Regions from separate parts of the Brenneria roseae subsp. americana genome, predicted to be linked through region 2. Evidence: riboswitches for the same ligand, from Rfam matches in the RefSeq annotation. Region 2 holds a riboswitch; each other region holds the start of a gene.
What was found. A riboswitch is a leader RNA that binds a small molecule or an ion and turns the genes downstream of it on or off. The one in region 2 is predicted to bind thiamine pyrophosphate.

Region 1: linked by a shared signal. The riboswitch ahead of thiM (hydroxyethylthiazole kinase) and the one ahead of thiC (phosphomethylpyrimidine synthase ThiC) in region 2 are both predicted to bind thiamine pyrophosphate.
Region 3: linked by a shared signal. The riboswitch ahead of thiB (thiamine ABC transporter substrate binding subunit) and the one ahead of thiC (phosphomethylpyrimidine synthase ThiC) in region 2 are both predicted to bind thiamine pyrophosphate.

The regions. Positions count from the first base shown of each region.
Region 1 covers NZ_QDKJ01000011.1:77,497-87,495, forward strand. Annotated here, with positions in the region: gene B4923_RS14600 (ABC transporter substrate-binding protein) at 1-1,350, shown strand, start outside; gene B4923_RS14605 (ABC transporter permease) at 1,522-2,475, shown strand; gene B4923_RS14610 (ABC transporter permease) at 2,478-3,368, shown strand; gene B4923_RS14615 (ABC transporter ATP-binding protein) at 3,371-4,408, shown strand; gene B4923_RS14620 (ABC transporter ATP-binding protein) at 4,409-5,407, shown strand; gene B4923_RS14625 (amidase) at 5,425-6,612, shown strand; TPP riboswitch at 6,753-6,852, shown strand; gene thiM (hydroxyethylthiazole kinase) at 6,891-7,685, shown strand; gene thiD (bifunctional hydroxymethylpyrimidine kinase/phosphomethylpyrimidine kinase) at 7,682-8,485, shown strand; gene psiE (phosphate-starvation-inducible protein PsiE) at 8,822-9,229, shown strand; gene yegS (lipid kinase YegS) at 9,262-9,999, opposite strand, start outside.
Region 2 covers NZ_QDKJ01000023.1:15,948-25,946, reverse strand. Annotated here, with positions in the region: gene B4923_RS19820 (YjaG family protein) at 1-521, opposite strand, end outside; gene nfi (deoxyribonuclease V) at 600-1,277, opposite strand; gene hemE (uroporphyrinogen decarboxylase) at 1,293-2,357, opposite strand; gene nudC (NAD(+) diphosphatase) at 2,394-3,209, opposite strand; gene rsd (sigma D regulator) at 3,319-3,780, shown strand; TPP riboswitch at 3,921-4,061, shown strand; gene thiC (phosphomethylpyrimidine synthase ThiC) at 4,177-6,123, shown strand; gene thiE (thiamine phosphate synthase) at 6,120-6,794, shown strand; gene B4923_RS19785 (HesA/MoeB/ThiF family protein) at 6,787-7,566, shown strand; gene thiS (sulfur carrier protein ThiS) at 7,563-7,763, shown strand; gene B4923_RS19775 (thiazole synthase) at 7,765-8,547, shown strand; gene thiH (2-iminoacetate synthase ThiH) at 8,547-9,677, shown strand; gene B4923_RS19765 (aminotransferase-like domain-containing protein) at 9,933-9,999, opposite strand, start outside.
Region 3 covers NZ_QDKJ01000001.1:177,058-187,056, reverse strand. Annotated here, with positions in the region: gene leuA (2-isopropylmalate synthase) at 1-812, shown strand, start outside; gene leuB (3-isopropylmalate dehydrogenase) at 812-1,903, shown strand; gene leuC (3-isopropylmalate dehydratase large subunit) at 1,906-3,306, shown strand; gene leuD (3-isopropylmalate dehydratase small subunit) at 3,320-3,922, shown strand; gene B4923_RS21020 (hypothetical protein) at 4,226-4,456, shown strand; gene B4923_RS00805 (helix-turn-helix transcriptional regulator) at 4,485-5,063, shown strand; gene sgrT (glucose uptake inhibitor SgrT) at 5,139-5,303, opposite strand; gene sgrR (HTH-type transcriptional regulator SgrR) at 5,394-7,052, shown strand; TPP riboswitch at 7,090-7,218, shown strand; gene thiB (thiamine ABC transporter substrate binding subunit) at 7,299-8,282, shown strand; gene thiP (thiamine/thiamine pyrophosphate ABC transporter permease ThiP) at 8,258-9,865, shown strand; gene thiQ (thiamine ABC transporter ATP-binding protein ThiQ) at 9,852-9,999, shown strand, end outside.

The DNA of each region.
Region 1 (9,999 bases), on a different contig from region 2:
CCTGAGGTTAAATTCCATGATGGCACCTCGTTCAACGCCGACGCGGTGGTCTGGAACGTTGATAAGGTGCTGAATAAACAGGCGCCGCAATACGCTCCGGCGCAGATCGGCAACACGGCGTCTCGTATGCCGACGCTGCTTTCCGCGCGCAAGATTGACGACCTGACCGTGGAGCTGACCACCAGCGAGCCGGATTCCATATTGCCATTCGGCCTCACAAATCTTTTTATCGTGTCTCCGTCTGCCTGGCAGAAGGATTTCGATGCGGTTCCCGCTTCGGTTACGGATCTCGCCGAGCGTTCTAAACAAGCCTGGACGGCTTTTGCGTTTCACGCCGTGGGCACCGGGCCGTTCAAAATGAATAAGCTGGTGGCAAGACAGCAGCTTATGCTGGATAAAAACCCCGACTATTGGGATCCTAAACGGATACCGAAAGTGGATCATGTCATGTTGATCCCGCTGCCTGAAGCCAATGCGCGGACAGCGGCGCTGTTATCCGGACAGGTAGACTGGATTGAAGCCCCGGCACCTGACGCGATGGCGCAGATCCAGAGCAAAGGCTTTAAAATTTATGCCAATGCGCAACCGCACCTCTGGCCGTGGCAGTTCTCATTCGCCCCCGGCTCCCCCTGGTTGGACAAGCGCGTGCGCCAGGCGGCAAATCTTTGCCTGAACCGCAGCGAGCTTAAATCCTATCTTGGCGGCTATATGCAGGAGGCCACCGGGACGTATGAAAAGGATTCGGCATGGTATGGCAACCCCGATTTCAAAATCCGCTACGACGAAGACGCCGCACGTAACATGATGAGCGAAGCCGGCTTCAGCAGCGCGAAACCGGTAAAAGTGAAGGTGCTGACTTCCGCATCGGGCTCCGGCCAAATGCAGCCGCTGCCGATGAATGAATATATTCAGCAGAGCCTGAAAAATTGCTATTTCGATGTGGATATCGTGGTGATGGAGTGGAATACCCTGTTCAGCAGTTGGCGTCTGGGCGCAAAAGATCCGGCCGCCCAGGGAGCCGATGCGATTAACGTCAGCGCCGCGGTTATGGACCCCTTCTTTGGCCTGATGCGTTTTGCCAGTGAAAAAACGTTCCCGCCGGTCTCCACCAACTGGGGTTATTTCACCACGCCGAAAATCGAAGAGCTGATTAGCAAAGCGCGTAACGCTTTTGATCCCAACGCGCTGGACGCCGCAACCGCTGAATTACATAAGGAAATGGTCGACGAAACGCCCTTTTTGTACGTCGCTCATGATATGGCGCCCCGTGCTATCTCGCCTGCGGTCAGCGGCGTGGTTCAGGCTCAGAGCTGGATGATCGATCTTACCTCGGTTGTAAAGGGAAACTGAGCGACGGTTTCTCTCCGGCCGGCTTATCTCCGCATTTCTCCTGATAAATGCGCCGGGCATGTGTTTAAACCCGGCGCAGACTACCGGTCCTGAGGGAAACGTTAATCGCGCTTAAGTGGCCGACATCAACGGTGTAGAGGTGCTTTTTATCTTCGGTCTGCGAGGTTTGTCATGCTCACTTATATTATTCGTCGCCTGCTGCTGGCGACGCCTATTCTGCTCGGGGTGGCGCTGGTCTGTTTCATGCTGGTGCATATGACGCCAGGCGATCCGCTGGTTTCCGTTATGCCGCCGGACGCGTCCGAAGCGCTACGGCAGCAGCTTATCCAGGCTTATGGTTTTGATAAACCCTTGCCGGTGCAGTTCGGCCTCTGGCTGTGGCATGCCGTGCAGGGCGATTTGGGCATGTCTATCGCCAGCGGCCGTCCGGTAAGCAGCGAAGTGATGAATGCCGTGGGCTATTCACTGCGCCTCGCCTTGCTCGCCTCGTTCATCGGTTTTGCCTTAGGCAGCCTGTTTGGTTTTGTGGCGGGTTATTTTCAGGATAGCTGGATTGATCGAATCGCCTCCGCCTTTTCCATTTTTGGCGTCAGCGTGCCGCATTATTGGCTGGGTATGCTGCTGGTTATCATTTTTTCTTCACAGCTCAACTGGCTGCCTGCCACCGGGGGCGGTCCGATGGGGGCGATGGATTGGGCCTGGGATTGGGCGCATCTGAAATTCATGTTATTGCCCGCCATTACGCTGTCCGTCATCCCAACGGGCATCATCGCGCGGACCGTGCGTGCGCAGGTGGCGGAAACGCTGGCGCAGGAATTTATTATCGGACTGCGGGCGAAAGGGATCGGCGAATTTGCGCTATTTACCCATGTGGCGAAAAACGCGGCGCCTACCGCGCTGGCGGTGATGGGGTTGCAGATCGGCTACCTGATGGGAGGCTCCATTCTGGTTGAAACCGTATTTGCCTGGCCGGGAACCGGGCTGTTGCTCAATTCGGCGATTTTCCAACGTGATTTGCCGCTGCTGCAAGGCACTATCTGGGTGCTGGCGCTGTTCTTTGTTCTGCTTAATTTGCTGGTTGATATCCTGCAAACGCTGTTCGATCCGCGCATCAAGAGGGCCTGATGATGAATCTGAATCTTGTTCGCCCGGTCCCGCGACTGGCTCCGACAGAAAAATCACCGGGATATTGGCGCGTCGTGCTGGAGAGGGTGATGCGCGATCCTTCGGCGCTGAGCGTGGGGGCGGTGATTTTATGTCTTCTGATTCTGGCGGTGCTGGGGCCGTGGATCGTTCAGAGCGACCCCTATGCCACCTCCATGTTCAATCGCCTGAAACCCATCGGCTCTCCTGGCTTCCCGCTGGGTTCCGATGAGCTGGGGCGCGATATGCTGTCGCGTTTGCTGCTGGGGACCCGGCTGTCTTTATTTATGGGGATTACGCCGGTGGTGATCGCGTTTTTTATCGGTTCGACGATCGGCATTATTGCCGGCTACGCGGGCGGCTGGCTGAACAGCGCGATCATGCGTACCGTCGATGTTTTTTATGCGTTTCCTTCCGTATTGCTGGCGATTGCCTTATCCGGCGCGATGGGCGCCGGGGTGGTGAATGCCCTGATTTCCCTGACGCTGGTTTTTGTGCCGCAGGTGGCGCGTATCGCGGAGAGTGTGACGACGCAGGTGCGCAACCGCGATTACATTGAAGCGGCGCGCGCCTCCGGCGCTTCGGCGTTCACCATTATACGCACTCAGGTGTTGGGGAATGTGCTGGGGCCGATCTTCGTTTTCACCACCGGCCTGATTTCGGTATCGATGATTCTGGCCTCGGGGCTCTCTTTTCTCGGGCTGGGGGTCACTCCGCCGGAGCCGGAATGGGGATTGATGCTGAATACGCTGCGTACCGCGATTTATACCCAGCCGTGGGTTTGCGCGCTGCCCGGCGTGATGATTTTCGTCACCTCGGTCTCTTTTAATATTCTGGCCGATCGTCTGCGGATGGCAATGGCTGTACGGAGTTGACTATGGATAATCACGACATCGGCGGGCCGGCTCAGCCGCTGCTTATCGGGCAGAAACTGGTCAAACATTTTCCGGTGAAAGGGGTGTTGGGAAAACGCGCTCTGGTGCGGGCGGTGGACGGCATCGATTTCTCGGTGCTGAAGGGGGAAACGCTGGGGGTTGTGGGAGAGTCCGGATGTGGAAAATCCACGACCGCCCGCGTACTTATGCAGCTCATTGAACAAGACAGCGGCGAGCTTATTTTCGATGGGCAGTCCGTCGGCGGCCAGCGATTGCCGCTGCACCACTACCGGCGTCAGGTGCAAATGGTATTTCAGGATAGCTATTCATCGCTCAATCCCCGGCTGACCATGGAACAATCAGTGGCATTTGGTCCGCTGGTGCATGGCGTCGGCAAGCGGGAGGCTCAGGCGCGGGCGCGGGATTTGATGGCGCGCGTCGGGCTGGAGCCGTCACGTTTTGCCGGTCGTTACGCGCATGAATTATCTGGCGGACAGCGCCAGCGGGTCAACATCGCCCGCGCTCTGGCTGTCGATCCTCGTCTGGTGATCCTTGATGAAGCGGTATCCGCACTGGATAAATCCGTTGAGGCGCAGGTGATTAACCTGCTGTTGGATTTGAAAGATAGCCTGAGTCTGACCTATGTATTTATCAGTCATGATTTGCACGTTGTGCGCTATCTCTCCGATCGCATCATGGTGATGTATCTGGGGGAAGTGGTTGAAATTGGGCCGGCGGAGACGCTGTTTGCCGGGGCATTACATCCCTATACCCGCGCGTTGCTCAGCTCCATGCCATCCATGGACCCGACGCAGCGTACGCTGAGATCTCCGTTGAGCGGCGATCCGCCCAGTCCGATCGATCCGCCTTCGGGCTGTCGTTTTCACACGCGTTGCCCGTATGCCGAACCGGTGTGCGCGCAGCGTACGCCGCGGTTGTATTCCGCGGCGCATCAGCATTTCGCCGCCTGCCTGATGATTGAGCCCGATTCCGGACATTCGCGGCGTTCCGCCGATCTTATCCCCGTTAAGGAGGCCTGAATGGCAGAGCAACTCATGATCGATGTGCGGGATCTTAAGGTGCGTTTCCGCCGGGGCAACCAGACGGTATCGGCGGTAAATGGAGTGAGCCTTGAGGTGGCCAGCGGCGAGGTTCTGGCGCTGATTGGCGAATCCGGTTCGGGAAAAAGCGTCACCCTGCGGGCCCTGATGCGCCTCCATCCTGAACGCAGCACCGCCATTGAAGGCCAGATTCATATCGCCGGACAGGATGTGATGGCGCTTTCCAAAAGCCAGCTGCGCGCCCTGCGTGGCCCGGTGGCGGCGATGATCTTTCAGGAACCGTTGCTGGCGATGGATCCGGTCTATACCGTCGGCGCGCAAATCATCGAAGCGCTGCGCCAGCATCGTCCGTTGTCTTATGCCGAGGCGCGGCTTGCGGCGCTGGAGGCTCTGCGCCGGGTGCGCATTCCCAGCCCCGAACAGCGGCTCGACGCCTATCCGCATGAAATGTCCGGCGGGATGCGTCAGCGGGCGATGATCGCGCTGGCGTTGTCGTGCCAGCCACAGTTATTGCTGGCCGATGAGCCGACGACCGCGCTGGATGCGACGGTGCAAATCCAGATTCTGATCCTGCTGCGCGAGTTACAGCAGGACCTCGGTCTTTCAATCGTTTTCGTGACGCATGATATCGGGGCGGCCGTCGAGGTGGCCGACCGGGTTGCCGTGATGTACGGCGGCCGCATTGTCGAACAGGCGCCGCTACAGGAGCTATTGAATAATCCCCGCCACCCGTACACCCAGGTGCTGCTGAGCACCCGGCCGAAAGACGGGCTCAGAAAAGGCGAAAGGCTGGTCAGTATTCCCGGCTCGCCGCCGGACCTGACGCGCTTACCCGACGGGTGCGCTTTTTCTCCCCGCTGCCCGCGCGCCAGCGATGTGTGCCGCAGCCAACTGCCGGCTTCACAGAACGTGGCCGCCGGGCATCAGATTCGTTGTCATCACTGGATGGCAGATCGCCTGAGCGATCCGGCGTCATGAATGAAGGAATAATCACTATGCAGGATAATGCGTTCGCTTTTATGCCCTACCCGGCGGTTGCCGTCGGGCACGCGCCGCACGGCCCGCTGGCCGGTGTTACGTTCGCGGTGAAGGATCTGTTTGACGTGGCGGGCTATCCGACCGGGGGCGGCAATCCTCACGTGCTCGCCATGTCGGGGATAAAACAGCGCACGGCGCCGACGGTGCAGCGGCTGCTGGATGCGGGGGCGGAACTGGTGGGGAAAACCCATACCAACGAGATGGCGTTCTCCATGAGCGGCAAGAATATGCATTATGGCACCCCGCGTAACGGCGCGGCGCCCGATCGCATTCCCGGCGGATCGTCATCGGGTTCGGCGTCGGCGGTGTCTAACCATCTGTGCGATTTCGCCCTCGGGACGGATACCGGCGGTTCGGTTCGCACGCCGGCGAGTTACTGCGGCCTGTACGGATTGCGCCCCAGCCACGGTCGGATTTCTCTGCAAGACTGTCAGCCGCTTTGTCCGAGTATGGATACGACGGGCTATTTTACCCGCGACGCCGACTTGTTCGCTCGGGTCGGGGAGTGCCTGCTGGGTGAGGACGACGCGCCGCTGCCCGCCCGGCCGGAATGGGTGATTTGCGAGGCGCTGTTTGCGTTACTGCCCGCGGCATCGCAGGCGGCGCTGTTGCCCGCGCTGGAACAGATCAAGGCCGTCGCCGGCGAATTGGCGCCGCTAGCCGGACAGCTTCCTGCGCTGGAGGACGCTTACTGGGCCTTCCGTTTTATTCAGGGACGCGAAGCCTGGCTGGCGCAGGGGAAAAGAATAAAGCGCGATGGCTTGGTCCTGGGGCCGGATGTTGCCGGTCGTTTCGCCTGGAGTGAAAGCGTGACCGATGAGCAATATCTTACTAGCTGTGCTGTTCGTGAGCGTTTTCGCGCGGCCTGGCAGGCGCTGGCGGGCAATCGTATTCTGGTCTTGCCCACGGTGCCGGATATTGCGCCGCTGCTGAACGCGAATGATGCTGATATCGAAGAAACCCGGCGTTTGTCTCATCATCTGTTAGCGATTGCCGTACTGTGCGGCGTACCGCAGGTTAATCTGCCGCTGGCGCAAAAAGAGGGCGCGCCGCTGGGGATTTCTCTGATTGGGCCTCGCGGCAGCGATCGGAGTCTGGTCAACGCCGCCGCGCAGATTGGCCGTCACTATTCCTGCGTGCGCTGAAGCCCGGCTTGCCGTCAGGCCGCTCGGATTTTTTGCCCGCGGAGCGATAAATGGGGATTGTTGCCGGCCTGTTTGTTAGACATACTATAAAACGATATGGCTGGCGGTCGATTGCTCGATCGTATCCATATTAACGTGAATTAAATGACTCGGGGTGCCCGTGCGGTAACGCATGGCTGAGAAATACCCGTATTACCTGAACTGGATAATGCCAGCGGAGGGAAGTCACGGTATTCCCCAACCGGTTACCGCCTTCTTGAACGCCGGTTGGGAGAATGATGAATACTCGACCTGTCCCTCTACCTGCTGCCTGTGCGGCGGCCTGTCTAACACAATTTCATGCGTTGTCTCCGCTTGTACACTGTCTGACCAACGATGTGGTGCAGTCGTTTACGGCGAATGTCCTGCTGGCGTTGAACGCGTCGCCCGCGATGGTGGTCGATCCCGGCGAAGCCGCGCAGTTCAGCGCGCTGGCGGATGCGCTGCTGATTAACGTGGGGACGCTGGAGCGGGATCGCGCAGATGCCATGCTGGCTGCGGTTCACAGTGCGAATCAGGCGGGAACGCCGTGGGTGCTTGATCCCGTCGCCGTCGGCGGACTGACGTTCCGCACGCAGTTTTCTCATGAGTTGCTAGCTCTGAAACCGGCGGCTGTGCGTGGAAACGCCTCGGAGATTATGGCGCTGTCCGGGCTGAACGCACAGGGACGAGGTGTGGACAGTACCAACGATTCGTTAAGTGCGCTGCCGGCCGCTCGCGATCTGGCGCGCCGTCTGTCAGCCGTCGTCGCCGTGACGGGAGAAATCGATTACGTCACCGATGGTGAGCGGGATTTTTCGATTAACGGCGGCGATAAAATCATGACTCGCGTCGTCGGAACAGGGTGTGCCTTATCCGCAGTAGTGGCGGGATTCTGTGCGCTTGACGGCGATCGGTTGCAACATGTGGCGGCCGCCTGCTATGTCATGTCGCTGGCCGGCAAACTGGCTGCGTTACAGGCCCAGGGACCGGGCAGTTTTATCCCGGCCTTTCTCGATCGGCTTTATGGTCTGCGTGCGGAGGATCTGGCATGAAACGGATTAACGCACTGACGATCGCGGGCACCGATCCCAGCGGCGGCGCGGGCATTCAGGCGGATTTAAAAACGTTTTCCGCGCTAGGGGCTTATGGCGCCTCGGTCATTACCGCGCTGGTGGCGCAGAACACGCGCGGCGTACAGTCGGTCTACCGGATTGAACCCGCCTTTGTCGCGGCCCAGTTGGATTCGGTGTTGAGTGATGTCCGTATTGATAGCGCCAAAATTGGGATGTTGGCGCAGGCGGACATTGTTGAAGCCGTTGCCGAACGGTTGCATCATTACCCGCTGCCTTACGTCGTGTTGGATACGGTTATGCTGGCGAAAAGCGGCGATCCGCTGCTTTCGTCCGAGGCCGTGGAGGCGCTGCGGCGTTTATTGCTCCCTCTGGCGTCGCTGATTACGCCGAACCTGCCGGAGGCCGCGGCGCTGCTTGATTGTCAGCCTGCCGCCAGCGAGCGGGAGATGGTCGAACAGGGGGAAGCGTTGCTGGCAATGGGATGTCAGGCGGTTTTGATGAAGGGCGGACACCTGAGCGAAGAGGAAAGCCCTGACTGGTTGTTCAGCCGGCAGGCATCGCCGCTGCGTTTTACCTCCCCGCGAGTCAATACCCGACATACACATGGCACCGGGTGTACCCTCTCCGCCGCGCTTGCGGCATTGCGGCCACGGCATGCGTCCTGGGCGGATACGGTGAGAGAAGCCAAAGCGTATCTACAACAGGCGTTGCAACAGGCGGATTCGCTGGAGGTCGGGCAGGGGATCGGGCCGGTACATCATTTCTATCGCTGGTGGTGAAAGAAAGGAATAAGAAAATCACCTGGATAAAATAATCTGAATTCATGGACATCCTGACATACTCCCGGTAATTTTTGCTGATAAATAAGCGAGTTGCTCATTAAGTGGTGACTCGCTTTGCCTTGATTTCTTCATTCCTGTATTTGCATTTGAAGAGGACAACAAGTATAAGCCGTTGGCATTGTGGCGCGGGTTCAGGCCGTGCGGCACGATGATAAACAAGTAGTCGGTAAATCGTGATCAGAGGCAGTAGTGACACATAAGAACAATAACCTTGCAGGCGAGCAAGAGCGCAGGCAGTACCAGCAGACGTTAAACAGCAGTGAGGGAAAGGCGATGGCAGGTTCAACACGTGGCATCATGATCGCCAAAATACTTCAGACGATACTCAATGTCGGATTACTGTTATTGGCCACCATATTGGTTATTTTTCTGGCCAAGGAAACCATTCATCTGGCCAGAGTATTATTGTTCAGCAACGAGAGGGACTCTTCCTATCAGTTGATCGAAGGTATTGTTATCTATTTCCTCTATTTTGAGTTTATTGCGCTGATCGTGAAATATTTCCAGGCCGGATATCATTTTCCGCTGCGCTATTTTATCTATATCGGTATTACCGCGATTATCCGGCTGATTATTGTCGACCACAAAAGCCCGAGTGACACGTTGATATACTCGGGTGCAATTTTGTTGCTGGTGGTGACGCTCTATCTGGCAAACAGCAACCGGCTGAAACGCGAATAATCCCGATTCCGGTTATATCGATAGGCGGCCCGTTATCCCAACAGGGCGCACTGTGGCGGCAAACGGCACTGAATGGCGGCGGGCAACACCTCGATATGAAAACGTTTTGCCTTGAGCGGTTCACCGTCCAGATTGAATGTCATCTCGTCTGGCGCGATGATTTCCAGCCAGGGTAGCGTAGCGGAAATCATGTTCTGGTTTTCACTGCCGGTGAACCACGTCTGTAGCATATTGGGCAGCAGCTCCTGCGCGGAAAGCACGCTTAGCTCCAGAAACCCGTCGTTAATCAATGCCTCCGGGCAAAGCTGTTGTCCTCCGCCTGCCTGACGGCCATTCCCCACGGCAATGACCAGCGTATCGCCCGACCAGCTAAAGTCCGGACCGCGGATCTCACAGCGTTCGGATTGCAGCATATCCATGCGGAATAGCGCATGGAGCACATAAGACGCTCCCCCCAACGCCGATTTCATCCTGGCAGGCGTTTCTGTGGTAATCCGCGTGGTGAATCCGCCTGTCGCCATGTTGATGAAATAGTGTTCGTCATTCACTTTCGCCATATCGATCGCCGTTGCCCGGCCTTTGATGGCCAGCGTCAACGCGTGGTGCAGGTCGATGGGGATCTGACAACTGGTCGAGAAGTCATTGGCGGTTCCCAATGGAACAATGCCAAGGCAAGGGCGCCGTCCTTCCGGTTGTCTGGCAATCGCTGCCGCAACCTCATTAACCGTGCCATCGCCGCCTGCGGCGATCACATTGTCGGCCTTCAGGCG
Region 2 (9,999 bases):
AACTCGATATCACGTTCTTCGCAGGCAGCCAACAGGCGGAAAATTTCCCACTGAATATCCCATTCATCTTCAATGGCTGGCAATCCATTCAGTTCTTCATCCGTCATCTCTTTGCCCGCCTGCGTCATTTCAAGCATGGCAACGGTACGGATTGACGCTTCACTGATAGCAACCGCATGCTCCAGCGTCTCACCGCTTAAACGGGAATGGATCAGTTCACCCAGCGCAATACAGGCGTCAATGGCCGGGTAAACGCCATAAATAGTAAAGTCATCGGATGCCGGAATCGCTTCTTCCAGCTTTTCCAACTGGCTATCAAAATTAATCTTTGCATCTTTTACTACCAACGTTTCCCAAACGAGATCGAGAATACGGCGGTAAATCATCGCATCACCGAATGCTGTCTGACGGCAGAACTCGTGATAATTAGGGTACATACGCTCGCAAAGGCATGCCATAAACGTGACATGCTGCCAGCTTCCCAACTTTTCCAAACGCAAATGAATGGGGTTACGTAACATTTTTATGCTCATTAACGGCTATGGGCGGCAGTGTACCTGAAATTACCGCTACGCCCTATTCCTGAATTCCTAAAATTTCTATCGCAGATTGTGTTGTTGCCAGCGCTGAAACGCGGGACGATTAGAGGCCACCGCATCCGCCCAGCGCGTCGGTTCAGGTAAGCGATAACCTCGCATGCAACGTTTGACCCATTGCAGCGCACTGTCCGTGCCAACCCGATGCCCCGTCGCCACAAATAACGGATTGCAACGCGCTTTGCTGCGCCATACCCAGCCAATCTGTTCGCCTTTATCCAACAGCGGCTGCTGACTGCCGATATTATCCGGCAAAGGGTCAAAATGCCCGCACAGCCGGCTTTTGGCCACGCCAATCGTTGGAACGTTAACCAACAATCCGAAATGGCTGGCGACGCCCAGCCGACGCGGATGGGAAATCCCGTGTCCATCGACAAAAATCAAATCCGGTTTCTGTTCCAACTTATCCCAGACAGCCAACAATCCCGGACACTCGCGAAAAGAGAGAAAGCCGGGAATATACGGCATCGTCGTACCGATACGCGCGATTTTGTACTCCACCAGCTCCAGAGAGGGATATCGCATAATCGCAATAGCCGCTCGGGTCACTGTACCTTCCTGCTCAAACCCGACATCCGCCCCCGCGATAAACGCAGGCTGCTCAAACGGCAAATCGTCATGACGAATCACCTCTGAGGCGCGAGCCAACTGTTCAGCCTTTAGCTGCTGAGTATCAATCACCTTATTTCCTTTGATTTACTGATGGTAAGCGCGGGATAACGCGTGTACCGCGTCAACAAAGGCGCCGGCATGCTCTGGCGGTACATCCTGATGAATACCGTGTCCCAGATTGAATACATGCCCGCTACCGTGACCAAACCCCGCAAGAACGGATGCCACTTCCTGCTCGATTCTGGCTGGCGGCGCATACAGTACGGACGGGTCCATATTGCCCTGTATCGCGATCTTATCGCCTACCCGACGCCGGGCATCGGCAATGTCGCTCGTCCAATCCAACCCAATGGCGTCACAGCCGGTTTCCGCGATAGCTTCCAGCCATTGCCCGCCTCCTTTGGTAAACAGGGTGACAGGCACGCGACGACCTTCGTTTTCACGCTGTAATCCATCGATGATCTTGTGCATGTAGTGGAGGGAGAATTCCCGATAATCACGACCGCTCAACACGCCGCCCCAGGTATCAAAAACCATCACCGCTTGCGCGCCCGCCTGGATTTGGGCATTCAGATAAAGAATGACGCTGTCGGCCAGCTTGTCCAGCAACAAATGCAGCGTTTGCGGTTCCGCAAACATCATTTTTTTAATGATGGTAAAGGCCTTGCTGCTGCCGCCTTCAACCATATAGGTCGCCAGCGTCCAGGGACTGCCAGAAAAACCTATCAGCGGCACCGCTCCCGCAAGGTTGCTGCGAATAGTGCGTACCGCATTCATCACATAGCCCAGTTCCTGTTCCGGATCGGGGATCGGTAATTTGACGACATCGGCATGGCTGACGATAGGGGACTGAAAGCGAGGACCCTCTCCCGCTTCAAAATAGAGGCCAAGGCCCATGGCATCCGGAATAGTCAGAATGTCTGAAAACAAAATGGCCGCATCAAGGGGATAACGCCGCAGGGGTTGTAACGTGACTTCGCAGGCCAGCTCCGCATTTTTACACAGCGACATAAAATCGCCGGCCTGCGCGCGCGTTGCTTTGTACTCCGGCAGATATCGCCCCGCCTGACGCATCATCCAAACTGGCGTCACGTCAACAGGCTGGCGCAGCAACGCCCGCAAATAGCGATCGTTTTTCAGATCAGTCATGTCATTTTCCTTTAGGCATTATGATGCTTAACGTAGTCACTTATCATTATCTGGGTGAATGGTAGCATGTTCGCCACTGTTCTCATCCCAGGCGCGGCACAACACGACCGTATCCTCGATAAGACGACGGGCCACCGTTCCTGGCGGAGGTAAAAGCGGTAACCGATCATATCGGAACCAGGCGGCGTCACGTAGCTCTTTCGGGTCGTGCTTAATGTCACCCCCCGCATAATCAGCCATGAACGCCATCATCAGAGAATGGGGAAAAGGCCAGGGTTGAGAGCTGATATAGCGCAGGTTCTTAATCTGAATCTGGCTCTCTTCCATCACCTCACGCGCCACCGTCTGCTCCAGCGTTTCGCCCACTTCGACAAAACCAGCCAGTACCGTGTACATATTGCCGCGATGGCGATGGTGTTGCGCCAGCAGAATTTCATCACCACGACGGATCGCCACAATGATACAGGGCGCGATCTGTGGATAATAACGTTCCCTGCAATGGTGACACAGGCACGCCAGTTCGGTTTTACTCAGCACCATTTCATGACCGCAGTAACCGCAAAAGCGATGGGAACGATAAAACTCGGCCAGTTGTACACCGCGCCCCGCCAGTTGGAATAATCCCACCTCCCGATCGATGAGTTGGCGGACGGATGTCATCGCTTGATTTTTGCTCTGGCAAACCAACCATACGGGCAGACCTTGCCATTCACCGATTCTACGTCCGGTCGCGCCCTGCAATGACCAGGACGATGCCGTTCCCTGCGGCAGTTCTCCCTGAGGAAGCCAGATCTGTCCTGCGTCACTGACAATCCACCAGCCAATCTCATCACCTTTTAGCGTCTGTTCCATATCTTTTTATTGCTCCACTCTCACTTCACTGGCATTTTACATTCTGAGTGATGACATAAGTTTTATAACTAACATTTCAGTTATTTCTTACCGTTCACGGAGTCCAACAATGCTAAACCAGTTACAAAGCCTGACTGACTATGTTGGTGGCAATAATGCGTTAATCGACCAGTGGCTACAAGCACGCAAGCAGCTTCTGGTCGCGTACTATCATCTGGTTGGCATCAAGCCCAATAAAGACACACTCTCGCGTCTGGATGAAGATGCACTGGATAATTTTTGTCATAATCTGGTGGATTATCTTTCGGCCGGCCATTTTCATGTCTATGAAAAGATGTTGCATGAAGCCGCAACCCTCAGCGAACAAAAACTGGCCCGTTCGGCGCAGCTTGAGCTCGCGTTACAAAACAACACTCAGCATATTATGGAATTTTACGACAGCCATTTGGCGGCTGCGATTGATCATGATAACTGCCTCGAATTTCAGCAGGCGCTTTCCAGCGTTGGTGAGGCTTTAGCTGAACGTTTTACGCAGGAAGACGCCATGATCCGGCTGATTTTCGATAATTAGCCTTATTTTTATTGGCGATAGCATCGACGACGATTCATTAAAGACGTGATGCTTCCCGCTGATACGCTCGACGCTCTTTGACATGACCGCGTCATCATCATAAAGTGTCAGCGTTTTAATCAGCCCGTTTAATGAACGGGCTAATCTTGTCGGAGTGCCTAGGACGTGTTGGTTTCTTCCATTTGGGAGGCGATTCAAGCGAACAGGCTGAGACCGTTAATTCGGGATCCGCGGAACCTGATCGGGTTAATACCTGCGAAGGGAACAAGAGTAATTCGTCTCATTGAGTCATAGACAGCGTTTTTACACACGCCCCTCTATGCAACTTGATACCCATTATTACTCCCTCCGTCTCCAGACAAGCAATTTTCCCTTTACGTCTTACAGGAACTTGCTATGTCTACAGAACCATTATTAAAACCATCCAAACCTGGCCGTCGTGAGCAACGTGCCGCCGCGCAACAATTCATTGATACGTTGCAGGGCATGGCGTTTCCCAATTCGCTGCGTATTTACCTGACCGGCTCACGCGAAGATATCCGCGTGCCGATGCGTGAAATCCAACTGAGTCCGACATTAGTCGGTGGCAGCAAGGATACACCGCAATATGAACCGAACGAGCCTATCCCGGTTTATGATACGGCCGGCCCTTACGGAGACCCAACGTCACGCCCTGATGTCCGGGTTGGGCTGGAAAAAATCAGAGCAGGCTGGATCGCCGAACGTCACGATACTGAAGCGCTATCTGGCGTCAGTTCTGATTTTACCCAGCAGCGCCTTGCGGATGCCGGTCTGGATCACCTTCGCTTCGAGCATTTGCCGCGCCCTCGGCGCGCCAAAGCCGGAAAGTGCGTCACCCAGTTGCATTACGCTCGTCAGGGTATCATTACGCCGGAAATGGAATTTATCGCGATCCGTGAAAATATGGGCCGCGAACGGATTCATGGCGATGTACTGCGTCACCAGCATCCGGGACAAAGCTTTGGCGCGCATTTACCCGAGAACATCACACCGGAATTTGTCCGGCAGGAAGTCGCCGCCGGACGGGCCATCATTCCCGCTAATATTAACCACCCTGAATCGGAACCGATGATTATTGGCCGTAACTTTCTGGTGAAGGTTAATGCCAATATTGGCAATTCAGCGGTCACCTCCTCCATTGAGGAAGAAGTTGAAAAACTGGTCTGGTCAACCCGCTGGGGCGCGGATACCGTGATGGATCTTTCCACCGGCCGGTATATTCACGAAACCCGCGAATGGATCCTGCGCAACAGCCCGGTGCCCATCGGGACCGTGCCGATCTATCAGGCGCTGGAGAAAGTAAACGGCGTAGCGGAAAACCTGAACTGGGACATGTTCCGCGATACGCTGCTGGAACAGGCGGAACAGGGCGTCGATTACTTCACCATTCATGCCGGCGTGCTGCTGCGCTATGTCCCCATGACCGCCAAACGCCTGACCGGCATCGTGTCCCGCGGTGGCTCCATCATGGCCAAATGGTGTCTGTCGCACCATAAAGAAAGTTTCCTGTATGAACACTTCCGTGAAATCTGCGAAATCTGCGCCGCCTATGACGTCGCGCTGTCGCTGGGAGACGGATTGCGTCCCGGTTCCATTCAGGATGCCAACGATGAAGCGCAGTTCGCCGAACTACACACGCTGGGAGAACTGACCAAGATCGCCTGGGAATATGATGTACAGGTGATGATCGAAGGTCCCGGCCATGTGCCGATGCAGATGATCCGCCGCAACATGACTGAGGAACTGGAGCACTGCCACGAAGCGCCGTTCTATACGCTCGGTCCACTGACCACCGATATCGCACCGGGTTACGATCATTTTACGTCCGGTATCGGCGCGGCGATGATCGGCTGGTTTGGCTGCGCCATGTTGTGTTACGTCACCCCGAAAGAGCACCTCGGTTTACCCAACAAGGAAGATGTTAAACAAGGACTGATTACCTACAAGATCGCAGCTCATGCCGCCGATCTTGCCAAAGGGCATCCGGGGGCGCAGATCCGCGACAACGCCATGTCAAAAGCGCGTTTCGAATTCCGCTGGGAAGATCAGTTCAATCTGGCGCTGGATCCCGAAACCGCTCGCGCCTATCACGATGAAACCCTGCCGCAGGAGTCCGGTAAAGTCGCCCATTTCTGTTCCATGTGCGGGCCCAAGTTCTGCTCCATGAAAATTTCACAGGAAGTGCGTGACTATGCCGCGAAACAGGAGGCCAAGGCCAAACCCATTGAAATCGGCATGGCGCAGATGTCTCAGGAATTCCGTTCCCGCGGCAGTGAGCTATACCACAGTGCCGCCAGTCTGCAAACGGAGGGCGGCAAATGACTTCGGAACGTATTACCTCACCACAAGCCGCGGCCCCGTTTCCGCCGACTGCGCAACAGTTGGGTCTTTACCCGGTGGTGGACAGCGTGGAATGGATTGAACGTTTACTTAGCGTCGGCGTAAAAACAATTCAACTACGGATTAAAGACCTGCCCGATGAGCAGGTTGAAGACGATATCGTTCAGGCGATCGCATTAGGCCGACATTATCGGGCGCGGCTGTTTATCAATGATTACTGGCAACTGGCGATCAAGCATCAGGCCTATGGCGTTCATCTGGGGCAGGAAGATCTGGACACGGCCGATCTGACCGCCGTCAAACAGGCGGGACTACGCCTCGGCCTCTCCACTCATGACGACGACGAACTGGCCCGCGCGATTGCCGTGAATCCATCTTACATTGCGCTGGGACACATTTTCCCTACGCAAACGAAAGCCATGCCCTCTTCACCACAGGGGGTTATTGAACTGGCCAGACACATTGCTGACCTGCAAGGTCGATTCCCAACCGTCGCCATTGGGGGCATCAGCATCGATAAAGTCCCCGCGGTATTAGCAACAGGCGTCGGCAGTATTGCTGTTGTCAGTGCGATCACTCAGGCCCCGGACTGGCGTCAGGCTACCGCCACACTGCTCAACATGATCGAAGGGCGGGAGGTGGGAGATGTCTGATAATCATAAGACCAAACGCGGCAGCCTGAGCGATCGGGAGTTCCTGCGCTACAGCCGCCAATTGCTGCTGGAAGATATTGGTCCCGAAGGGCAGGAAAAAATCAGATCCAGCAGCGTATTGCTGGTCGGATTGGGTGGATTAGGCGCGCCGGCATCTCTGTATCTGGCTGCTGCTGGCATCGGCACGCTGTTGCTGGCTGACGGCGACACGCTGCATATCAGTAATCTGCAACGGCAGATTCTCTATCGCACCCGCGATACCGATAAGCCCAAAGCCATGCTGGCACAGCAGCAGTTGCAGGCATTGAATCCTCAGACGGAATACATCGCGCTAACCGAAAGGTTGGCAGATGCCGCCTTGTACAAGGCGGTCAGTAAAGCCGATCTGGTTCTGGATTGCAGCGACAATATGGAAACGCGTCACGCCATTAACGCCGCCTGCATTAAAGCAAACAAACCATTAATCAGCGGCAGCGCTGTCGGCTTCAGCGGACAGCTACTGGTTCTGACGCCGCCCTATCAACATGGTTGTTATGCCTGTCTGTATCCCGATGCCACCGAACCACAACGCAACTGCCGTACTGCCGGTGTTCTTGGTCCGGTCGTCGGCGTCATCGGCACGCTCCAGGCGCTGGAAGCCATCAAACTATTGGCAGGATTGCCCTCCGCGCTGAACGGTAAACTTCGTCTGTTTGATGGCAAACAGCAGAGCTGGAATACCCTCCAGCTGACGCGGGCCAGGCACTGCCCGATATGCGGAGCGGCAACATGAAAATCACGCTCAATGACGAGACGCTCGAGCTCGATAAGGCTATTACCATCGATGCCCTGCTGACCAGGCTCAACCGGCAGCAACCCGGCATCGCCTTGGCGATCAACCAAACCATTATCCCGCGCGACACCTGGTCTCAGCATCAGGTTCAGGACGGTGATGATATTTTGCTTTTTCAGGCAATCGCGGGAGGATGACATGCTGCACATTGCCGATACCACATTTACATCCCGGCTGCTCACCGGCACCGGAAAATTTGCTACACCCGATATCATGCTGGCCGCGTTACAAGCGTCAGGCTCACAGCTGGTGACCATGGCCATGAAGCGCGTTGATTTAAAAAGCGGAAACGACGGCATTCTCACGCCGCTGCGGCAACTCGGCATCAAACTATTGCCGAACACCTCAGGCGCCAAAACGGCTGATGAGGCGATCTTTGCGGCCCGACTGGCGCGCGAGGCTTTGGGGACACACTGGGTGAAGCTGGAAATCCACCCGGATATGAAATACTTACTCCCCGACCCGATTGAAACCCTGAAAGCCGCCGAACAGCTGGTCAAAGAGGGGTTTGTTGTATTGCCCTACTGCGGCGCCGACCCGGTACTTTGTAAACGGCTGGAAGAAGTAGGATGTGCCGCCGTGATGCCGCTGGGTGCGCCAATTGGCTCCAACCAGGGACTGCAAACCCGCGATTTTCTCCGCATCATCATTGAACAAGCACGGGTACCGGTTGTGGTTGACGCTGGCATAGGCGCTCCCAGTCATGCCACCGAAGCGCTTGAAATGGGGGCGGATGCGGTATTGGTCAATACCGCCATCGCGGTAGCACGCGATCCGGTCAGCATGGCAAAAGCGTTCAGAATGGCGGTGGAAACCGGGGAGTTGGCCAATCAGGCCGGGCTGGGCAGTAAACAGTTTATCGCCAGCGCCACCAGCCCGTTAACCGGATTTCTGCGCCAGCAAACTGAAGAGGTGGGATGATGGGAAGCGATTTTCAGCACATCTGGGAACAGCTCGACTGGGACGATCTTACGCTGCGAATCAACGGCAAAACCTCACGTGACGTTGAACGTGCGCTGGGTGCGCAACGGCTAACGCGTGAAGATTTCATGGCGCTGCTTTCCCCAGCCGCCAGCCGTTATCTGGAACCGCTGGCGCAACGCGCACAGCAGTTGACCCGCCAACGGTTCGGTAATACGGTCAGTTTTTATGTACCGCTTTACCTTTCCAATCTGTGTTCAAACGATTGTACTTACTGCGGTTTTTCAATGAGTAATCATATCAAGCGGAAAACGCTGGACGAGGCGGAGATCCTGCGTGAGTGCGCAGCCATCAAGGAAATGGGGTTCGATCATCTGTTGCTGGTCACCGGAGAACACCAGCGTAAAGTAGGAATGGATTATTTTCGCCGCGTTTTCCCACTTATTCGTCCACACTTCAGCTCACTGATGATTGAAGTCCAGCCGCTGTCACAGGAAGAATATGCCGAACTGAAAACGTTGGGACTGGATGGCGTCATGGTCTATCAGGAAACCTATCACCCGGCGACCTACCAGTTACATCACCTGAGGGGACAAAAACAGGATTTTCACTGGCGGCTCGCTACCCCGGATCGCCTCGGGCGGGCGGGGATCGATAAGATCGGGCTGGGCGCGCTGATTGGCCTCTCCGATAGCTGGCGAACGGATTGCTACATGGTAGCGGAGCACCTGCTGCACCTGCAACAGACTTACTGGCAGAGCCGCTATTCCATCTCGTTCCCACGTTTACGTCCCTGTGCCGGTGGTATCGAACCCGCATCACTGATGGATGAAGCACAGCTAATGCAGGTAATTTGTGCTTTCAGGCTGTTGTCGCCAGATATCGAACTGTCTCTCTCTACCCGTGAATCGCCTTTTTTTCGCGATCACGCTATCCCTATCGCGATCAACAACGTCAGCGCGTTCTCCAAAACCCAGCCGGGAGGCTACGCAGACCATCACCCCGAGCTGGAGCAGTTTTCACCGCACGACGGTCGCCGTCCGGAAGAAGTGGCGCAAGCGATTATCCGGGCAGGGCTACAGCCCGTCTGGAAAGATTGGGATGGCTATTTGGGAAGAAGATCGCAATAAAGCGTGAAGATGCGGCAACGAAAGCATCTTTCAGGATAGCGCCTCGCGGTATGGCGCATTGCTTATCGTCAATTGACGCGGCGGAGCATACATTATCCATCGCTGGCAACGTCCCGTCATTGTTCAGGATTTGCCAGCCAGAGGCGTTTGCCACTCATCGGCTCTGCATATCACACAGCCGATACAGGTTTTATCCTTACCTGTATCGGCTCTTCCCTGTCTGTAGTGACTTGGGGATGAACGCTATATCCGGTTTCAGGACACTTGGTTTTGCCCCGGCCCAACCGGACTTTCCACACAGCAATCGTCAGCCCCATGCTCA
Region 3 (9,999 bases), on a different contig from region 2:
ATCATCAGGAAATCTACCGTACCAGCCAGTTGGTCAGCCAGATCTGCAACATGCCGATTCCCGCCAACAAAGCCGTGGTGGGCGCCAACGCTTTCGCCCACTCCTCCGGCATCCATCAGGATGGCGTGCTGAAAAACCGCGAAAATTACGAAATCATGACGCCGGAATCCATCGGCCTGAAAGAAGTCCAGTTGAATCTGACTTCCCGCTCTGGCCGTGCGGCAGTAAAACACCGCATGGAAGAAATGGGCTATCAGGACAGCGACTACAATCTGGATGATTTATATTCCGCCTTCCTGAAACTGGCCGACAAAAAAGGTCAGGTTTTCGATTACGATCTGGAAGCGCTGGCGTTTATCAATAGCCAGCAGGAAGAGCAGGACTTTTACAGCCTGGATTATTTCAGCGTGCAGTCCGGTTCAAGCGTGATGGCAACCGCATCAGTCAAACTGAACTGCGGAGATGAAACGCAGGCGGAAGCCGCAACGGGCAATGGTCCGGTTGATGCCGTCTATCAGGCGATTAACCGTATCACCGGATATCAGGTTTCACTGGTTAAATATCAACTGACCGCCAAAGGACAAGGCAGAGATGCGTTGGGTCAGGTGGATATCGTCGCGGATTATCAGGGTCGCCGTTTCCATGGCGTCGGCCTGGCAACGGATATCGTTGAATCTTCCGCCCAGGCGATGGTAAATGTATTAAACAATATCAAACGCGCTCAGCAGGTAGAAAAAGAAATTCAGCGTCTGCAGCAGCACAGTAATCAACAACACGACAGCAAACAACAAAACAGTCAGGAAACAGTGTGATGAGCAAAAGCTACCATATTGCCGTCTTACCCGGAGACGGTATTGGCCCGGAAGTAATGGCGCAGGCCCACAAAGTGTTGGACGCCGTACGTCAGCGCTTTAATCTCCGTATTACCACCAGCGAATATGACGTCGGCGGCATTGCCATCGATCGCCAGAATACCCCGCTGCCGCAGGCAACCATCGCCGGATGTGAACAGGCCGACGCCATTCTGTTTGGTTCGGTCGGCGGCCCGAAATGGGAGCATCTGCCTCCTGCGGAACAGCCGGAACGTGGTGCGTTATTGCCGCTGCGTAAGCATTTCAGATTATTCAGCAACCTGCGCCCGGCTCGCCTGTATCAAGGGCTGGAAGCGTTTTGTCCTCTGCGCGGCGATATCGCCGCCAAGGGGTTTGATATCCTGTGCGTGCGGGAACTGACCGGCGGTATCTATTTCGGTCAGCCCAAAGGGCGCGAAGGCAGCGGCCAACATGAACGCGCTTTCGACACCGAGATCTATCACCGTTTCGAGATTGAGCGCATCGCGCATATCGCGTTTGAATCTGCACGTAAACGCCGCAGTATCGTGACGTCCATCGATAAAGCCAACGTTTTGCAGAGTTCTATCCTGTGGCGTGAAATCGTTAACGAAATCGCCAAAGAATATCCAGATGTGAAGCTGTCCCATCTGTACATCGACAACGCCACCATGCAGTTGATTAAAGATCCGTCCCAGTTTGACGTGCTGCTGTGCTCCAACCTGTTCGGCGACATTCTGTCAGACGAATGCGCCATGATTACCGGTTCCATGGGGATGTTGCCTTCTGCCAGCCTCAACGATCAGGGATTTGGTTTGTATGAGCCGGCGGGGGGATCTGCGCCGGATATCGCCGGTCAAAACATTGCCAACCCGATCGCGCAAATTTTATCGCTGGCGCTGCTGCTGCGTTACAGCGTGGGGGCTGATGATGCCGCCGACGCTATCGAAAAAGCGGTTAACACGGCGCTGGCTGAAGGCTATCGCACGTCGGATCTGGCCAGCGAAGGCAATGCGGTCGGTACGGATGAAATGGGCGATATCATCGCCCGGTTTGTTGCACAAGGGGCATAACCATGGGTAAGACGTTATATCAAAAATTGTTCGATGCGCATGTCGTCTACGAAGCGCCGAATGAAACGCCTCTGCTGTATATTGACCGTCATCTGGTACACGAAGTGACCTCGCCACAGGCGTTTGACGGCCTGCGGGCGAAGGGACGTAAGGTTCGTCAGCCGGGTAAAACTTTCGCCACCATGGATCACAACGTTTCCACCCAGACCAAAGATATCAATGCCTGTGGTGAAATGGCCCGTATTCAGATGCAGGAACTGATTAAAAACTGCGCTGAATTTGGCGTACAGCTGTATGACCTGAATCACCCGAATCAGGGGATCGTCCACGTTATCGGCCCGGAACAGGGGATGACGCTGCCGGGGATGACCATCGTCTGCGGCGACTCCCACACCGCCACGCACGGCGCCTTTGGCTCTCTGGCCTTTGGTATCGGCACATCGGAAGTTGAGCATGTTCTGGCGACGCAGACCCTGAAACAGGGGCGCGCCAAAACCATGAAGATCGAAGTGGCGGGCGATGCCGCGCCGGGAATTACCGCCAAAGACATCGTGCTGGCGATTATCGGTAAAACCGGTAGCGCGGGCGGTACCGGCCATGTGGTTGAATTCTGTGGTAAGGCCATTCAGGCGCTGAGCATGGAAGGCCGTATGACGCTGTGCAACATGGCGATTGAAATGGGCGCCAAAGCCGGTCTGGTCGCACCGGATGAAACCACGTTCAATTATCTGAAAGGACGTCAATTTGCGCCGAAAGGCACGGATTGGGATGCGGCAGTCGCCTACTGGAGCACGCTGAAGTCAGACGACGACGCGCAGTTCGATACCATTGTCACGCTGGATGCGGCCCAGATAGCACCTCAGGTTACCTGGGGCACCAACCCGGGTCAGGTTATCGCCGTCGATCAGATCATTCCGTTCCCTGAATCGTTCATCGATCCGGTAGAACGCGCTTCCGCCGCCAAGGCGCTGGCCTATATGGATTTACAACCCGGCATTAGGCTGACAGACGTTGCGATTGATAAAGTGTTTATCGGCTCCTGCACCAACTCGCGTATCGAAGACCTGCGCGCGGCGGCCGAGATTGCCAAAGGACGTAAGGTTGCTCAGGGCGTTCAGGCCATTGTGGTACCTGGTTCAGGCCCGGTTAAAACCATGGCGGAACTGGAAGGGCTGGATAAAGTGTTTATCGAAGCCGGTTTCGAATGGCGTCTGCCCGGTTGTTCAATGTGTCTGGCGATGAACAATGACCGTCTGAACCCCGGCGAACGCTGCGCATCAACCAGTAATCGTAACTTTGAAGGGCGTCAGGGCCGTGCCGGACGCACCCATCTGGTCAGCCCGGCGATGGCCGCCGCTGCTGCTGTGACGGGGCATTTTGCCGATATCCGCGAGTTGAATTAAGAGAGAGACCAACATGGCTAAATTTACGCAACATATCGGTCTGGTGGTTCCTCTGGATGCCGCTAACGTCGATACCGACGCCATCATTCCAAAACAGTTTCTGCAAAAGGTCACACGAACCGGCTTTGGTCAGCACCTGTTTAACGACTGGCGTTTTCTGGATGAAGCAGGTCAGGAACCCAATCCTGACTTCGTGCTGAATAAGCCACGCTATAAAGGCGCCAGCATTCTGCTGGCGCGTGAAAACTTTGGCTGTGGTTCATCGCGCGAGCATGCGCCGTGGGCGCTGACCGATTACGGCTTCAAGGTGGTGATCGCACCGAGTTTCGCCGATATTTTTTACGGTAACTCGTTCAATAACCAACTGCTGCCGGTCACGCTGAGCGAAGAAGATATTGATACGTTGTTCAAACTGGTCGACGGTGAAGAAGGCATTACTTTCACCGTAGATCTAGAGAACCAGACCGTATTGGCCGGCGGGAAAAGTTATCCATTTGAAATCGACAGCTTCCGCCGTCACTGCATGATCAACGGGCTGGACAGTATTGGGCTGACGTTGCAGCACGAGGATTCTATCGCCGATTACGAGCAAAAACAGCCGTCGTTCCTGCATTGATCTGATACGTTTAGTTCCTCTCTAAAAACCGCCCCTGACGCTGGACATGATTTCTGGCGACAGGGGCGGCCAATCCGTAACGCCATTCAGGCTTTCATGCCGTTTATCAAACTACGCCCATGAATAAACCCTGTGTTCCGCGATTTTTTCCCGGCAACGCTATTTGCGAAGCGGCGCGCAGTATTTTATTTATTGCAACAAATTGATAAATAAATAAATTATACTTCATTCTCATTTAATATCCGCGTAATATTGACATTTGTCAACACTACAATTACCCTAATTTCATTATTCAGGATGAAGATGAAAAAACACCCGAATAAGCATATTCAGGCAGCCATTGAATATGCTTTAGCGCAGGGATGGAGATTTCACCCCAGCAACGGTCATGCTTTTGGCAGGCTCATTTGCGGCACACAGAACCATCACGACCACATGATGAGTATCTGGTCCACGCCGTCAAATCCGGAAAATCATGCAAAACAAATCTGCCGTAAGGTCGATAGCTGTCTGGCAATATTGAAAAAAAACTAAGCGAGAAAACCGTTTAATGGGGGAACGCATGACAACCTATCACTTTTCTCTCACGCTATCGGGCGTTACCGCCGAAACAACAGGATTGGAAAATGCGCTTTTTTCCAGCGGTTGCGATGATGCTCTGATCTGTTTTTACGGCAATACCGTCTATCTCGAATTTGATCGAGAAAGTCCCGATTTTTCCGATGCGATAATGAGCGCCATTCGCGATATTGAGTCTGCGGGTATTAATGCCCATGTCCAATCCGTTGACGCGGCATGGGTTGGGCTCAGCGATATCGCCGCATTATCAGCTATGTCACGCCAGGCGATTGCGCTGTTAAAAGACGGGAAACGCGGCGCTGGCGATTTTCCTTCTCCCGTCCAGCGTTTGAAGGGGTCTTCTCCGCTGTGGGATTGGGGTGAAGTTGCAGACTGGCTTGCAAAACAGAAGAAGATACCGCAAGCAATCGCTGACAATGCCAGGGAACTTGCCGCCATCAATCTGGCATTACAACTACGCAACGCCAGCCAGAAAGACAAACTGAGCCACTACTACTCTTTACTTAATGATCAATATCAGAATGTCGATAAAATACTCGACACAACGGGGAAAAATGCATAAAAAAAGCCAGCGAAAGGTTTCGCTGGCTGGTGAAAAGCACCATTACTCAGAATGTTTCTCTACCTTCTCCCACCGCTAGATCCAGTGACGGTATTCCTCTTCCGACATCTCCACAATTTGCCACTGCGTTGCCTGTTGCAATAATGCCACTCGCTGCTGAGCAGACATCCAACGCAGCCATTTCGCCTTGCACGTCGAAAGATAAACCCGATAGAACCGATACAACTGTGAAATCGCCATAAGCCACCTCCGCGCTTTCATTATGTAAAAGTATCGGCGTAATATAGGGAAAGATAAATTGATGACTTTAAGGTCTGGAGTTCCTCTTTTATGTCTTCCAACCGTCTGCAACAGCAGTTCATCCGTCTGTGGCAACACTTTCAAGGACAAACCACCGACACCACGCTGCAAGAGTTGGCCGGCGTCTTAAGCTGTTCACGTCGCCATATCCGTTCTCTTCTGGGAGCGATGCAGCAGCAAGGATGGCTGACCTGGCAGGCGGAAGCGGGCAGGGGCAAACGCTCGCAGCTTGCGTTCATTTATACCGGTTTGGCCCTGCAACAGCAGCGTGCAGAAGATTTACTGGAGCAAGATCGCATCGATCAGTTAGTACAGCTTGTCGGCGACAAAGAAACGGTACGTCAGATGCTGCTTGCCCACCTTGGCCGCAGTTTCCGGCAAGGTAAACACATTCTGCGAATCCTCTATTACCGCCCGCTGTGTAATCTACTGCCAGGATCGGCATTACGACGTTCGGAAATGCATATAGCCCGGCAAATTTTCAGCGGGTTGACTAATATAAATGAGGAAAACGGGGAACTAAAACCCGATCTGGCGCATCACTGGCAAATGCTGGAACCGTTGCGTTGGCGATTCTACCTGCGTCCTTCTATCCGTTTTCATCATGGTCGTGAGCTGACGATGGACGATGTGATCAGTTCGCTTACCCGACTAACCGAACTGCCGCTGTTCTCTCACATCAAAAAAGTCACCTCGCCGATGCCTTTTGTGATTGATGTGCAGTTGCACAGCGCCGACCACTGGCTGCCGTGGCTGCTTGGCAGCGTTCCCGCCATGATCCTGCCGCAGGAGTGGCGAACCCTGCCCGATTTTGCCCGACGCCCCATTGGCACCGGTCCTTACACTGTCGTGAGCAATAACAACAGCCATATGAAAATACGCGCGTTCGATGACTATTTTGGCTATCGGACCCTTATTGATGAAGTGAATATCTGGGTATTGCCGGAAGGACCGGAAGAAATGACCGTTTCCGTCAAATTGCAGTCCGATGATTCCCACAATGAACAGTTGGAAAGCAGAATGGAGGAAGGTTGCTATTTCATCCTGTTCGATAAACGTTCTCCGCTGGCTAAACGCCCGGAAATCCGCCGCTGGCTCTGGCAGGTGTTTAACCCCATCGCCCTGCTGAGCCACGCCGATGCTATCCGTCAGCTCGACTGGTCACCGGCCTATAGCCTGCTGCCACGCTGGCACCATCATCAGCCTGACAAGCCGCTGCCCATGCCGCAGGGACTTAAGCAAATTACGCTGACCTTTTATCAGGAACATCCTGAGTACCGGATACTCAGTGAAATCATGAGTAAGCTGCTGGAAAAACATGGCGTAAAGCTACACGTACAGATCGTCAGTTATGAAGACTGGTATCAGGGAAATATTGAAAGCGATATCTGGTTCAGTAGCGTGAACTGCTATTTACCGCTCGAATTCTCGCTGTTCGCGATGCTGTATGAACTGCCGCTGATGCAACACTGTCTGGATAGCGATCTGCACCATGATGCACAGCAATGGCGCAATCACACCCTGTCCATAGCAGAGTGGTGCGATAAGCTGGTCAACAGCGGCCAACTACACCCTTTACTCCATCACTGGCTGAAACTTCAGGGGCAGCGCAGTATGCGAGGCATCAGAATGAATATGCTGGGCTGGTTTGACTTCAAATCAGCCTGGTTTGCGCCGCCAGAAAACTGAGAACCTTCCCCTGCCCCCCTGAACCCTTTACAATGGGACGTTCTCAACGGGGTGCGGAACATGTTTCGCCACAAGATTGACATTGGCGCGAGATTTTTCGCTGAGAAAACACCCGTCGAACCTGATCCGGTTAATACCGGCGAAGGGATTTGAGAGTGCTCATTGCTGACTCAAAGACCTTTGCCACCCCATGATGCTCAGGAGTGCAAAGTGTTAAATATATCGTTATTAAAACGTTCGGCAGCCATGCTGAAAAAAAGCCTGCCTTGTCTTTTACTGATTTCCGCACCGGCCTTCGCCAAACCTGCGCTCACCGTATATACCTACGATTCTTTTGCCTCTGAATGGGGACCGGGTCCGGTAATCAAAACCGCGTTTGAGAAAGAGTGCGAGTGCGAACTGAATTTTGTCGCGCTGGAAGATGGCGCCTCGCTGCTGAACCGCCTGCGGATGGAAGGTAAAAACAGCAAGGCGGATATCATTTTAGGGCTGGACAATAACCTGTTGCAGGCTGCGGAACAGACCGGCCTGTTCACAAAAAACGATCTGGATACCAGCGCGGTTAACGTGCCTGGCGGGTGGAACAACACGACGTTTGTCCCTTACGACTACGGCTATTTTGCGTTTGTTTACAACAAAGAAACCCTGAAGAATCCCCCCAAAAGCCTGCATGAGCTGATCGACAGTCCGGAAGCGTGGAAAGTGATTTATCAAGATCCGCGCACCAGTACGCCGGGTTTGGGACTGCTGTTATGGATGCAGCAAGTGTATGGCGATCAGGCTCCGCAGGCGTGGCAGAAACTGGCGAAAAAAACCGTTACGGTCACCAAAGGCTGGAGCGAAGCCTACGGTCTGTTCCTGAAAGGCGAGGCCGATCTGGTACTCAGCTATACAACATCTCCGGCGTATCACATTATTGAAGAGAAAAAAGAGAATTACGCGGCCGCGAATTTCAGTGAAGGGCATTACCTGCAAATTGAAGTCGCCGGGCAACTGGCCGCCAGCAAACAGCCGGAACTGGCAAAACGTTTTATGCAATTCATTCTGAGTCCGGCATTCCAGCAGGCGATTCCCACGACCAACTGGATGTACCCGGTTATCCCAACCGAATTGCCGGCTGGATTCGCAACCCTCCCTGTACCGGAGAAAGCATTGCAATACAGCGCGCAACAGGTGGCGGAGCAAAGGAATAACTGGATTCAGGCATGGCAACGCGCAGTCAGCCACTGACCGCAGGAAGTCTGTGGCCGGGATTACTGGCTGCTACGCTGTTAATTTCAGTCGCCGTTCTGGCTTTCGGGGCGCTATGGCTACAGGCCCCCGACAGCCAGTGGCAGACCTTATGGCAGGACAGCTATCTGTGGCATGTCATTCGATTCACCTTCTGGCAGGCATTCCTGTCCGCACTGCTTTCTACCGTCCCCGCCATTTTCCTCGCCAGGGCCTTGTACCGTCGCCGTTTCCCCGGCTACCGTTGGCTATTGCGACTCTGCGCCATGACGCTGGTGCTGCCCGTGCTGGTCGCCGTTTTTGGTCTGCTCAGCGTGTATGGCCGGCAAGGTTGGCTGGCGCAGCTACTGGGATTTTTAGGCCTGCCCTACCCGTTTTCACCTTATGGTCTGCAAGGCATTCTGCTGGCGCATATTTTCTTTAACCTACCGCTGGCGACCCGCCTGTTATTGCAATCGCTGGAAAGTATTGCGACAGAGCAGCGCCAGTTGGCTGCTCAATTGGGCATGAATGATTGGCAGCATTTGCGTATCGTCGAATGGCCCGCACTGCGCAGACAAATTTTGCCGACGGCCGCACTGATTTTCATGCTTTGCTTTGCCAGTTTTGCCACCGTGCTGTCTCTTGGCGGCGGTCCACAGGCAACCACCATTGAATTGGCCATTTATCAGGCGCTGAGCTTTGATTACGATCCCTCGCGCGCCGCGTTACTGGCGTTAATCCAGATGAGCTGCTGTCTCGGGCTGGTGCTGCTCAGCCAGCGCCTGGGCCGTATCTTGCCGGTCGGCAGCACCCAGCAGTTAGTATGGCGTAACCCGCAGGACAGCCCGTTGAGCCAGTTTTGTGACAGCGTGCTGATTGGCGCGTTACTGCTTTTAGTGGCCCCGCCCCTGCTGGCGGTGGTTGTTGACGGCGTTAATCTTTCACTGATCGCCGTGTTGCAACAGCCTGTTTTGTGGCAAACCTTGTTTACCTCACTGCGTATTGCGCTGAGCGCAGGTCTGCTGTGTCTTGCCCTGACCATGATGTTGCTCTGGAGCAGCCGGGAACTGAAGTTGCGCCAACAACCTTTGTACGGTCAGTTGATGAACCTGAGCGGCATGCTGATCCTCGCCATGCCCGGCATTGTGCTCGCGACCGGTTTTTTCCTGTTACTGAATAATACGGTGGGATTACCGGACTCCCCTTATGCGTTAGTCGTGATGACCAACGCGCTGATGGCGATCCCCTACGCGCTCAAAGTGCTGGAAAATCCCATGTACGACGTAGCCGAACGCTATAATCAGCTCTGCCTGTCGCTGGATCTGCGGGGCTGGCGGCGTTTAAAAATTATCGAACTGACCGCGCTGAAACAGCCGCTGGCGCAGGCGCTGGCTTTTGCCAGCGTATTGTCGATTGGGGATTTTGGCGTTATCGCATTGTTCGGCAGTGAGCAGTTTCGCACCTTGCCTTTTTATCTTTATCAGCAGATTGGTTCCTATCGCAGCGCCGATGGCGCCGTGACCGCACTGTTACTGATGCTTATCTGCTTTACGTTATTCACCCTGATTGAAAAACTGGCAGGTCGTCATGATCGCTCTTGATAAGCTGACATACCTCTATCAGCACTTTCCCATGCGCTTTGATTTCCACGTTCAATCCGGCGAACGTGTTGCTATTCTCGGCCCCAGCGGAGCGGGGAAAAGCACGCTGCTGAATCTGATTGCCGGCTTTCTGA